2 regions of the Streptomyces sp. NPDC107559 genome follow, and region 1 is predicted to be linked to the other one. Evidence: riboswitches for the same ligand, from Rfam matches in the RefSeq annotation. Region 1 holds a riboswitch; the other holds the start of a gene.
The links. A riboswitch is a leader RNA that binds a small molecule or an ion and turns the genes downstream of it on or off. The one in region 1 is predicted to bind cobalamin.
Positions count from the first base shown of each region.

Region 2: linked by a shared signal. The riboswitch ahead of ACZ7OY_RS30565 ((2Fe-2S) ferredoxin domain-containing protein) and the one ahead of ACZ7OY_RS20225 (CbtB domain-containing protein) in region 1 are both predicted to bind cobalamin.

Region 1 is NZ_JBVKBD010000006.1:218,458-224,315, forward strand. Features, by position in the region: gene ACZ7OY_RS20215 (ribonucleotide-diphosphate reductase subunit beta) at 10-390, shown strand; gene ACZ7OY_RS20220 (CbtA family protein) at 440-1,306, opposite strand; gene ACZ7OY_RS20225 (CbtB domain-containing protein) at 1,341-1,556, opposite strand; cobalamin riboswitch at 1,594-1,732, opposite strand; gene ACZ7OY_RS20230 (bifunctional 2-methylcitrate synthase/citrate synthase) at 1,801-2,937, opposite strand; gene prpB (methylisocitrate lyase) at 2,970-3,878, opposite strand; gene ACZ7OY_RS20240 (MmgE/PrpD family protein) at 3,878-5,386, opposite strand; gene ACZ7OY_RS20245 (short-chain fatty acyl-CoA regulator family protein) at 5,598-5,858, shown strand, end outside.
Region 2 is NZ_JBVKBD010000012.1:148,476-154,333, reverse strand. Features, by position in the region: gene ACZ7OY_RS30585 (hypothetical protein) at 1-31, shown strand, start outside; gene ACZ7OY_RS30580 (MBL fold metallo-hydrolase) at 186-950, shown strand; gene ACZ7OY_RS30575 (alpha/beta fold hydrolase) at 977-1,759, opposite strand; gene ACZ7OY_RS30570 (cysteine hydrolase family protein) at 1,926-2,606, shown strand; gene ACZ7OY_RS30565 ((2Fe-2S) ferredoxin domain-containing protein) at 2,628-3,023, opposite strand; cobalamin riboswitch at 3,205-3,380, opposite strand; partial or broken gene ACZ7OY_RS30560 (5-methyltetrahydropteroyltriglutamate--homocysteine S-methyltransferase) at 3,386-4,093, shown strand; gene ACZ7OY_RS30555 (hypothetical protein) at 4,289-4,621, shown strand; gene ACZ7OY_RS30550 (hypothetical protein) at 4,649-5,858, shown strand, end outside.

The DNA of each region.
Region 1 (5,858 bases):
ACAAAGGCCGTGCACGGCTACTACTCCGGCTACAAGTACCAGCGCGGTCTGGAGAAGCTCGACGCCGCCGGGCAGGAGGAGATGCGGGCGTTCACATACGGCCTTCTGGAGGAGCTGTACCCGCTGGAACTCCACTACTCCGGCGAGCTGTACGAGCCCCTCGGGCTCATGGACGACGTCGCCGTCTTCGTCCGCTACAACGCCAACAAGGCGCTGATGAACCTCGGCTACCCGGCCCGCTTCGGCGCGGAGGAGACCGAGGTGAACCCGGAGATCCTCGCGGCGCTGTCCCCAGGCGCGGACGAGAACCACGACTTCTTCTCCGGTTCCGGCTCCTCGTACGTCATGGGCAAGGCGGAGGACACCGCCGACGACGACTGGGACTTCTGAGCGACCGAGCGCGGTGATCTCGTCGAACACCGCGCTCCGGTCGGGCTGGTCATGCCGGGACGGGGTCCGGCTCCTGTGAGGCGGTGGGGGCATCCGGACTTACGGGGTTGAGCAGGCGTTCCGCCAGGGGCCCGAAGATCAGACCGATGGCCGTCCAGAGGATGAGCTGTGCGCCGACCGAGTAGAAGCGGAAGGCGAACAGTACGTCGGCCGGAAAGCCCGGGAAGACCATGTTGCCCCTGGAGTCGGTCAGCGGCTGCGGGGTCTCGGTGGCATGGTTGCCGTAGTTGGCCTTGTTGTACGAGAGGTGGCCGAGCGGCGGCAGGAGCAGCATGACGATCCCGATGGCGACGACGAACGCCGCACCCGCGAGGAGGCTGGCGTTCCAGTTGCCGAACCGAGCCTGGAGCCTCTTGCCCAGGTAGACGGCTCCCGCGAGGAAGGCGACCGAGCAGACGACCATGATCAGGTACAGGCCGCTGCGCTGCTGGATGGTCTCTTCGTGGCCGATCGCGGGCGGGTTGGCCGGGTACTTCAGGAACGGCACCATATACATGCCGAGGAACCCGCCGCCGGCGACGAGCAGCGCCAGGCTGCGTGCACGCAGCCCGCCGGTACGACCCAGGCAGATGGTGTAGGCGACCGCGAACAGGGCGCCCATCGCCATCCCGAAGAAGACGATGCCGATACCGATGCCGACGTTGGCCTGGACGGTGCGGCTGAACAGGTCCGGGCCCGCGGCTTCGACGTGCAAGCCCGCTGCCTTGTCCAGGGCGTTCTGCGCGGCGTCACGGCCGCTCTCGTAGTCGATGGCCTTGGCGATCTGCGGCTCGGCGAAAATCCGCGCGAAGACGAAGGCGAGCAGGCCCGCGACCGCGCCGGCGAGGACGCCGCGCAGTATGAGCTTCTTTTCCATGTCGAGTCGTCCGTACGTCCGGGTGCCGGCGAGGTCAGTGGCAGGGGAAGCCGAGGAAGTGGCGGGCGTCGTGGACGAACTCGTGCACGTGCATGTCGTTGCCGAACACCGACACGGCGCCCTGGTCGACACCGATGAAGTAGTAGACGGCCAGCGCGATCAGCGCGGTTCCGACCAGCCACAGGACCGACTTCGAGACCGGCAGGACGACCGGAGTGGACGCCGGGCGGGGCGTGGAAATGCTGCTCAAGGTGTGCCCTCCTTCGGGGATCGTGCGTCCCGTTGCCTGTTCGGGGGGAGTGAGGGCTCAGTGTCTGACTCGCCTGCCGCCTCGCGGCGGCCGGCTCACAGTGGCGCGACCGTGCTGGAATCCCACCAGCTTCCTTATGCCTTCACTACAAAAGGACCGTAGGACCCGTTTCTCCGGACCGTCAATCAAGCGCGTCCCAAATCGGCGTCGGAGCAGTGGGGCCGTGCATTCCTGGGAGCCGCTCCTACGAGGCCACCGGTACCGCCCGCTGTTCCTGCCCGGCGTAAGAAGCCAGTGGGCGGATCAGGGAGTTGTGGGCGAGCTGTTCGGTGATGTGGGCGGTCCAGCCGGTGATACGGCTCATCACGAAGATCGGGGTGAAGGCGGGAATGTCGAAACCCATGAGGTGGTAGGCGAGGCCGGCCGGATAGTCCAGGTTGGGATGGATGCCCTTACGGGTGATCATGGCGTGCCGCAGGGCCGCGTGCAGGGTGGCGAGCTGGGTCACCTCGGCGTCGGCGGCACGCGCCACCAAGCGATCGAGGGCGTCCTGCATGATCGGGACACGGGAGTCGCCGTGCTTGTACACGCGGTGGCCGAAGCCCATGATCTTCCGCTTCGAAGCCATCGCCTCGTCCAGCCATGCCTCGGCCCCCTGCGGGTCGCCGATCTCGAGCAGCATGTGCATCACGGCCTCGTTGGCGCCTCCGTGCAGCGGACCCTTGAGCGCCCCGATCGCGGCGGTGACCGCGCTGTAGAGGTCGGAGAGAGTGGAGGTGACGACGCGTGCGGTGAACGTCGAGGCGTTGAAGCTGTGTTCGGCGTACAGCACGAGGGAGATCTCGAAGCAGCGGACCACGTCCGGGTCCGGCACGCTGCCGAAGCACATGTGGAAGAAGTTCTCGGCGTACCCGAGGGAGGGGTCGGGCGGGATCGGTGCCAGACCCCGGCGGCGGCGCTGGTCGGCGGCGACGACGGTGGGCAGCTTCGCCAGCAGGGTGAGGGACTTGGCGCGGTTGGCGGCGAGGCTGCCGTCGTCCTCCGTGGGGTCCTCGGCGCCGAAGAAGCTGACGGCGGTGCGTAGGACGTCCATGGGGTGGCAGGTCCCGGGCAGCCGGATCAGCAGTTCGAGCGTGGTGCGGTCCAGGGGACGCAGGGCGCGTTCACGGGCCTGGAAGTCGCGCAGCTGTGCGGTGTCGGGGAGTTCGCCGTACCAGAGCAGGTAGGCCACCTCTTCGAAGGAGCGGCGAGCGGCCAGGTCCTGGACGGGATAGCCGCGGTAGGTGAGGGAGTTGGTCTCCTGGATGACGGTGGAGATCTCGGTGGTGTCGACGACGACACCAGCAAGGCCGCGGTGGATCTCGGGCACGGTGGTGGTCATGGGGTGCCTGCCTTCGTGGGTCAGGAGCCGGATCAGTTTCCGGGCGGGAGGGTGAAATCGAAGACGGCCGAGTCGAAGGCCGAGTACTCCTCGTAGCCGAGGAGTTCGTACAACCGGGAGCGGCTCTGCATGCGCGGCAACAGGGACTTCTGGGTGCCCTCAGCGGCGATCGTGCGCAGCCCGTCCTCGATCGCGCCCATGGCGATGCGTAGCAGCGTGACCGGGTAGAGGGCGATGTTGTAGCCGAGGTTCTCCAGGGTGACCACGTCGAGCGACGGGGTCTTGCCGAACTCGGTCAGATTGGCGAGCAGCGGCACGTCGACGGCCTTGCGGAACGCCTCGTACTCGGAGACGTCGGTCAGCGCTTCGGGGAAGATCGCGTCGGCGCCGGCGTCGACGTATGCCTTCGCCCGGTCGATCGCGGCGTCCAGCCCCTCGACCGAGCGGGCGTCGGTGCGGGCCATCAGCAGGAAGTCGGGGTCCCGGCGGGCGTCGACCGCCGCGCGGACACGGCGGACCATCTCCTCCCTGGGCGTGACGCTCTTTCCGTCGAGGTGACCGCAGCGTTTGGGGTTGACCTGGTCCTCCAGGTGCAGTCCCGCCAGGCCGGCGTCCTCCATGAGCTGGACGGTGCGTGCCACATTCATCGGCTCTCCGAAGCCGGTGTCCGCGTCGATCAGGACGGGCAGGTCGGTGACGCGGGTCGTCTGCTGGGCGCGGACGGCGATCTCGGTGGAGGTGGTCAGGCCGATGTCGGGAAGGCCCAGATCGGCGGCGAGTACCGCGCCCGACAGGTAGACCGCGTCGAAGCCGGTGTCCTGGATGAGGCGGGCGGACAGCGGGTTGATCGCGCCGGGGATACGCAGCAGCCGGCCCGAGGTCAGCTGCTCGCGGAAGGTCCGGCGGCGCCCGGCGGGGGTGGTCCGCGTGTGCAGCGCCATCAGAACAGTCCCTTCGGAAGGCTCGCGTCGTACGCGGTGACGGCCTCGGTGTCGGCGGCCGGGAACAGGCCGTCCAGGCCGCCAGCGGTGAGCTCGGCAAGACGCGCGGCGGTGTCGAGGAACGCGTCCTGTGCGGACTCGGTGACGATGCCCTCGGCGAGGGTGCGGAACTTCCGGGCATAGGCGGGGCGGTCGAAGGGGCGGGCACCGGCCGGGTGGGCGTCGGCGACGGCCAGCTCGTCCTCGATCACCGAACCGTCGTCGAGAGTGATCACCGCGCGTCCGCCGAAGGCCCGGCGGTCCGGGTCGGGGTCGTGGTAGCGGCGGGTCCACTCCGGGTCCTCCACCGTCGTGATCTTCCGCCACAGGTCGACGGTCTCCCGGCGCTGGGCGCGCTCGGGGGTGTAGGAACGCTCGTGGTGCCAGGCCCCGTCCTCCAGCGCGACGGCGAAGATGTACGGCACGGAATGGTCGAGCGTTTCGCGGCTGGCCGTCGGGTCGTACTTCTGCGGATCTTTCGCACCGGAGCCGATCACGTGGTGGGTGTGGTGGCTGGTGTGGAGGACGATCGAGCGGACGTGATCAAGGGAGCCGATCTTCTCCCGCAGGCGCCGGGCGAGGTCGATGATCGCCTGGGCCTGGTACTCGGCGGAGTGCTGCTTGGTGTAGGTGTCGAGGATCGCCCGCCGCGGTTCGCCCGCCTCCGGGAGCAGGACCGTGTAGTCGGACTCTGGGCCGTTGAGCATCCAGGCCAGGAAGCCGTCCTCGCCCTCGTAGATCGGGGACGGGGAGGTCTCGCCGCGCATCGCTCGGTCGACGGCCTCGATGGCGGCCTTGCCGGAGAAGGCGGGCGCGTACGCCTTCCAGCTGGAGATCTCGCCCTTGCGGGACTGCCGGGTCGCGGTCGTGGTGTGCACGGCCTGCTGGACCGCCTGGTACACCGTCTCGGTCGGTAGCCGCAGCATCGCTCCCAGGCCGCCGGCGGTGGCGGCGCTGAGGTGGGCCACGTGGTCGACGCGGTGCTCGTGCAGGCAGATGCCCTTGACCAGGGCGACATGGATCTCGTAGGCGGCTATGACCCCGCGCAGGAGATCGGCGCCGGTGCGGCCGGTGTGCTGGGCGACGGCCAGCAGGGGCGGGATGTTGTCGCCGGGGTGAGAATAGTCGGCCGCCAGGTAGGTGTCGTGGAAGTCCAGTTCGCGGACCGCGGTGCCGTTCGCCCAGGCCGCCCACTCCGGGGAGACCCGGGCCCCGGTTCCGAAGACGGAGGCGCCGGGAGTGGCACCGCGATGGGCGGTGGCCTGGACACGGGCGACGGCGACCGGACGGCGCAGCAGGGAGGCGACGGCGACCGAGGCGTTGTCGATCACCCTGTTGACGGCCATGGCGGCGCTGTCGGTGTCCAGTTCCTCGGTGCCGGTGGCCATGGCGGCGAGCTTCCAGGCGAGCTGGTCCTCGCGGGGCAGCCGGTCGGCGCTGGGGTGGACACGGACGTGGTGCTCGATCACGGGGCTCCTCGCGGGTACGGACGATCCTTGTCAGTGCTGACGTGATCGACAGTGCCCGCTGGGAGGCCGCCCGGCCACCCCTCCAATCTGCGGAATCCCTCCATCTCGAAGCTGCGAATCTGCGAAAGCTGCGAAGAACGCGGATGCTATGTTCGCAAGCAGCCCCTACCGGAATGTCTCCAGTTCCCGGCTTGCAACAAGGATGTGCGCCATGCCCCGAGGAGCAGCCGACCGCAAGGTCTACGCCCACGCCAAGCTGCGACGACTGCGCCGCGAGCACGGCATGAACCAGGTCGAGATGGCCCGCGCCCTCGGCATCTCCACCAGCTACGCCAACCAGATCGAACAGAGCCAGCGCCCGCTGACCGCATCCGTGCTGCTGCGGATCGCGGAGGTCTTCGGAGTCGACGCCGAGTTCTTCTCCGATGCCGACGAGGACCGGCTCGCCGCCGACCTGCGGGCGGCGATCGCC
Region 2 (5,858 bases), on a different contig from region 1:
CTCTCAAGTCCGGGGCCTCGTCGCCTACTGACCCCAGGTGCGCTCGCGACAGCCGAGGATGCCCGGCCGCGCTGCGGAGGCGGCCGGGCACCGCAGGGCCGGACCCGGGTCCAACCGGCGCCGCCGGCGATGAATCCGGCTGCGGAACACGGTCTCAGCACTGCAACCGAGCGCTGGGAGTGGAGATGGGCGAGCTGAAGCAGGTCGCCGACGGCGTCTGGGTCCGGCAGAGCGAGTGGGTCTGGGCCAATTCCGTCGTGGTGCGCGGGGAGGACGGGCTGGTCCTGATCGATCCCGGCATCCACGGCGCCGAGTTGGACGGACTCGCCGATGATGTGGACCGGCTCGGCATCCCGGTGGTCGCCGGGTTCTGCACTCATCCCCACTGGGACCATCTGCTCTGGCATCCCCGGTTCGGCGACGTGCCGCGCTACGCCGCCCCGGCCGCGGCCCGGCGCGCCGGTCAAGTCCGGGAGCGGGCGCGGGCGATGGCGGCGGAGAGCGCGTCCGGCGTCCCTCTCGACCTGGTCGCGCTCGTCACCCCGCTGCCCGTGGACGGCGGACCGGTGCCGGGCGAGATCATCGAGCATCGGGCGCACGCTGTCGGCCACACCGCGGTCCTCCTCGCGGACCGTGGCGTCCTGCTCGCCGGCGACATGCTCTCCGACGTCCTGATCCCGCTCCTCGACGTCCGCGAGGACGATCAGGTGGAGGCCTACGGGAAGGCACTCGACCGGCTCGGTCAGGCCGCCCGGCACGTCGATGTCGTGATCCCCGGCCACGGGGCCGTTGCCGAGGGGCCGGAGGTGGCGGCGCGTCTCGCCGCCGATCAGGCGTACGTCGACGCACTGCGGCGGGCAGCGGAACCGGTCGACTCGCGGCTCGACCAGGACTGGCTCGCCGGCCCCCACCGGTCCAACCTGGAGCAGGCCCGGCTCTCGTCCGGATGAACGACGGACTTCGGCGTCATCGCCTCCTACGCGGCCGCAAGGGCCGCCCGGGCCAGCCAGTTGTCGATCAGCCCTGCCAGGATCCTCGGCTGCTCGTGCGGAAGCGCGTGGCCGGCGCCGTCCAGCACGGCCAGGGTGGCCCGCGGGTACCGGTCGAGCAGGTCCGCGGCCGCCACGTACCCGACGACGGAGTCCTGCCGGCCGGCCACGACGAGTGCCGGACCCTGGTACGCCCGCCCCTCGGTCGCCTCGAGCTCCCATCGCCCGCCGATCCGCTCCATGGCGGCCTCGTCGACCAGCGGGATCGCCGGTGCGACGAACCGCTCAAAGCGGTCGAGCATCGCCGGCGACTGAACCACGAAATAGCGGCGGAACTCCTCGGTGCCCAGATCGTCCGCCGCGACCACCGCGTGATGTGCCGGGATGTCTCGAACCCCGGTGAGCAGTGGACACACGAGGGCCAGCCCGGCGACCCGGTCGGGCCGTCGAGCTGCGATCCCCTGGGCATAGTAGGCGCCGGCCGAGTGGCCGACGACGAGAAGGTCGTCCGCGCCCGCGACCTCGTCGGCGAAGCCGAGCAGCACGTCGAGAACGTCGTCGGCGCTGCGCACAGACGCAGGTGCGGGGGTGCGCCCCATTCCGGGGAGGTCAGGATAGATCCGCCGGTAGCCGTCACGGGCCCCCAGGGCCGGTTCGAAGCAGGCAACGGCCTCGCGGTGGTCGACCCCCGCTCCGTGCAGCACCAGCACCGGCCTGCCTTCGCCGTACTCCACGCAGTGCACCGGCACGTCCCCTACCGCACGCTCCATCGAGCCAACCTATCAACACCACCACGGTGATCCGATGCGCCGGCCCGCCGCAGAGCCGTACCGGAACACCAACGTCGCCCGGCACCCGGGCATTACCCGCTGACCTGGGAGAAGCCCGCCCGCCGAGCTCGGTGTCCTGGGTCGGGCGGTCGCATAGGGTCGGGCCATGACGTCGACCGGGACAGAGCCCCAAGAGCCCTACACCGCACCGCACTTCGCGACCTCCGCGCTCATCACGATCGATGTGCAGCGCGACTTCCTCTCCGAAGCCCCGTACGGGGTACCGGGGACGACGGAGATCCTGCCCGCGCTGCGGCGGACCGTGTCCGCCTTCCGCGCTGCCGGGCGACCTGTGGTGCACGTGGTGCGCTTGTACGAGGAAGGCGGGGGCAACGCCGATCTGGTACGGCGCGGGCTGCTGGAGTCCGGGGTGCGGATCGCCGCGCCCGGCACACCGGGCAGTGAGCCGGCCGACGGGCTCCTGCCGGAGGACGCGCCCGCCCTGGACCCGGCGCTGCTGCTGTCCGGCCGGCCTCAGCGGTTGGGGCCGTACGACCATGCGGTCTTCAAGCCGCGCTGGGGTGCCTTCTACCGCACCTGCCTGGCGGATCTGCTGCGTGAACTCGGCGTCGACACGCTGGTGTTCGCTGGGTGCAACCTGCCCAACTGCCCGCGGGCCAGCATCATGCAGGCGTCGGAACGGGACTTCCGGGTCGCCCTGGTGCGGGACGCGGTCTCCCGGGTGACGGACTCGGCCCTGACGGAGCTCGCGGGCATCGGTGTCCAGATCCTCGGCACCGCCGCAGTCGAAGGGCTGCTGCTCGGACACACCGCCGACGCGGGCTGACACCGATCGGGACGCCGGCCGTCAGGAGGTTGCCGCCTTGCGCGGCGGCGTGAAGACGTAGAGGTCGAGAATGGCGGGGCAGGGGGCGACGCCGGGGCCGCCGGCCTGGATCCAGGCGGCGATGTCCTCGGTGGCGTCGGGGTCGTTGACGAGCCCGAGCCAGACCGGGCGGGCTCCTGCGGCACGTGCGGCAGCGGAGGGCTGGACGACGACCACGTTGGCGTGTTCGCACACGCCGAGGCAGTCCGAGACGCGTACGGGTACCTCCTCGGCCAGGCGGGCGAGTTGGCGGTCGTGGTCGACGCCGGTGACTTTCGGGGTTCCGCAGCAGCAGTCCCGGCAGACGACGGCGCGGCACGGTGCCGGTCCGGCCAGGGCCTGCACCGGGCCGGCTGCTTCATGGCGCTGTCGAGGCATCGCTCCTCACACTCCGCTTCGGGCGGGATCCAGTGCGGACGACCGGCCGCAGGAAGCGGATCGCGGGGTGTCCCGGGTCGCGGGCGACCTCGGTGCGCAGAGGGGCGGGGTACGGAGCACGGGCATGCCTCTGGGGTCGGGGCTCGTACGCGGAGCCTGGCCTGCGGACGTCCCTCCACGCCGGGGCGCGAAGGTGCCAGCAGGTCTTCGGACTCGGGTTCGTCCGGTCGGGGCGCCTTCCCGGTCTCCCAGTGGCGTCGTGCCCCGCCCGTCCCCCTCACCGCTGCGCGTCAGTTCCGGATTCGCACCGGATTCCCTGGCCTCGGGTGTGGCTCGACTGGCCCGCCGAGGCTATCAAGTCCGCCGGCGACATCTCCCGCCCCGAGCCGATGACCGTGCGCTGGACGACGTACGCCCAGTCCCTGACCTCACGCCCGGTCAAGGGCATGCTCACCGGACCGGTCACCATGCTCGCCTGGTCCTTCGTCCGCGACGACCAGCCCCTCGCCGACACCGCCCGGCAGGTCGCTCTCGCGCTGCGCGACGAGGTGGGCGACCTCGAGAGGGCCGGGACCTCGGTGATCCAGGTGGACGAACCCGCCCTGCGCGAGACCCTGCCGCTGCGGGCCGCCGGCCACGCCGCGTATCTGGCCTGGGCCACGGAGGCGTTCCGGCTCACCACCAGCGGTGTACGCCCGGACACCCAGATCCACACCCATATGTGCTACGCCGAGTTCGGCGACGTCGTCCGGGCCATCGACGACCTCGACGCCGACGTCATCAGCCTGGAGGCCGCCCGCTCCCGCATGCAGGTCGCCCGCGAACTCGCCGCCCAGGGCTACCCGCGCGAGGCCGGGCCCGGCGTCTACGACATCCACTCCCCCCGCGTGCCGAGCGCGCAGGAGGCCGCCGAACTGCTGCGGGCCGGTCTCCGGGCGATTCCCGCCGAGCGCCTGTGGGTCAACCCCGACTGCGGCCTGAAGACCCGCGGCTGGCCCGAGACCCGTGCCGCGCTGGAGAACATGGTCGCCGCCGCCCGCACGCTCCGTACGGAACTCCCCGTGTCCTGACCGCAGACCCCGTCGGCCGGGGGAGGAAGCATCCGCCCTCCCCCGGCCCTCGGGATTCCTTCCGTCAATCAATGTGACGGAAGATAAATCCGTCGCCTATTTCCGGTGGTCGAACATTCGCGCCATATTCCCCGGGCGACTTCCATGGGTATATCGTACGAGTCCGCTCAAAGATCTATTCCCCTTGGGGGCGGCATGGGGGATTATTCCTCATTCCTTGATCCGGCGCATTTCGATCCCTCGCATTTCGATCCCTCGTCCATCGACAGCCCCGATGAACCCGCCGACATCACACCCCCTCTCACCGACGGCCCGTCGGCGCAGGGCGACGGCTTCGACCTCCCGCACACCGCCGCGGACGACCACCCACCGTACGACGCCCACCAGTTCCAGGAGCCCCACGACCACCAGCTCCGGTTCGGTGCCGGGGCCTGCGCCCACTGCGGGGGCACCGGACGGACGCGCTGGATCTCCTCCCAGACGGACGAGCCCTGCTGGTACTGCGACGGCTCCGGGGTGGCCCCTTGAGTGCCGAGATCGGCGGGTGATCCAGAAATGGATCCCATATCCGGCACCGTCCTGGGCGTTCTCGCCCTGAGTCAGGCCGCCGGCCATGTGTTGAACTGGTACAAGGGCAAGCGCGACGGATCGTTCCAGGAACAACAGGACTTCCTCGCCGAGGTGCGTGAGAAAGAAGCGCGGCGTTCTCACGAGAATCTCCTCGCCAGGGACCGCAAACTCAGAAAGGACCGGAGGCAGGAGGCGGACACCGCCTACGAGCGGGCGCTGCACCGGGACCGGCAGATGGCCGAGCACCGCGAGCAGGACGCGCGGGCCGCACACGAGCGCGCCCTGGAGCGGGACCGCATCCTCGCCGGCACCCGCGCCCAGGAGGCGACCGTGGCACACCAGCGGTCCCTGGAGCGGGACCTCTATCTGACCAAGCTGCGCATCGAGGAGGCGGAACTGGCCTTCGAGCGGTCCCAGCAGCTTGCGGTGGTCCAGTCCCGGATACAGGTGGACACCCAGCAGGAGCTTCAGCGCCTGGCCCGCGAACAGGCGAACAGCCCTTTCGCGTACGACGTCGAGAAGGTGCGCGAGAAGGTCCTGGAGAAGACGGGCGGCGGCAACCGGCCGGTGCTGATCATCGCCCCGTTCCACTACGAGGACTCCGGGCAGCGCAACGGCACGGCGGAGCCCGGTTCGGCGCTGGGCATCCGGCAGGCATGGCTCACCTCCGCCTGGTCGCTCGACGCCGAGCCCTTCGCCGGGCTGGTGACCCGTCCACTGATCTGGCCCGACGCCGATGTGCAGACGATCCGGACCACCCTGCACGACCTGCCCGTGATCCTGGTCCAGGGGCAGGTACAGGCGAACACCCGCCTGTGGCTCTCGCTGTCCGCGTGGAACCTCGGAGACACCAGCGGGACGAGGGTCGTCGACACCCACTTCCCGCCGATGCTGCTTCCGGGCGCCGAGGCGGGGGAACGGCCGTCGCCGCTGGAGCGCCTCGCCTTCGAGGACCACATCGCCGAACTCGTCACCCTGACGGCGGGCGCCCACGCCGAGTGGTTCCACATTCTCAAGAGCGGCCGTGCGCCCCGGCTGCACAACCTGCTGCCCGCCGGCCGGGACTCCGACCGCCGGGTGCTGGCCGCCAACAGCGCCGCACTGTACGAGGTGTGCGCCGAGCGAGGCATCGTCAGCCCGGAGCGGGCCAGGCTGACCCAGGCCGTGGTGCTGGCGGAGGGAGGACATGAGACGC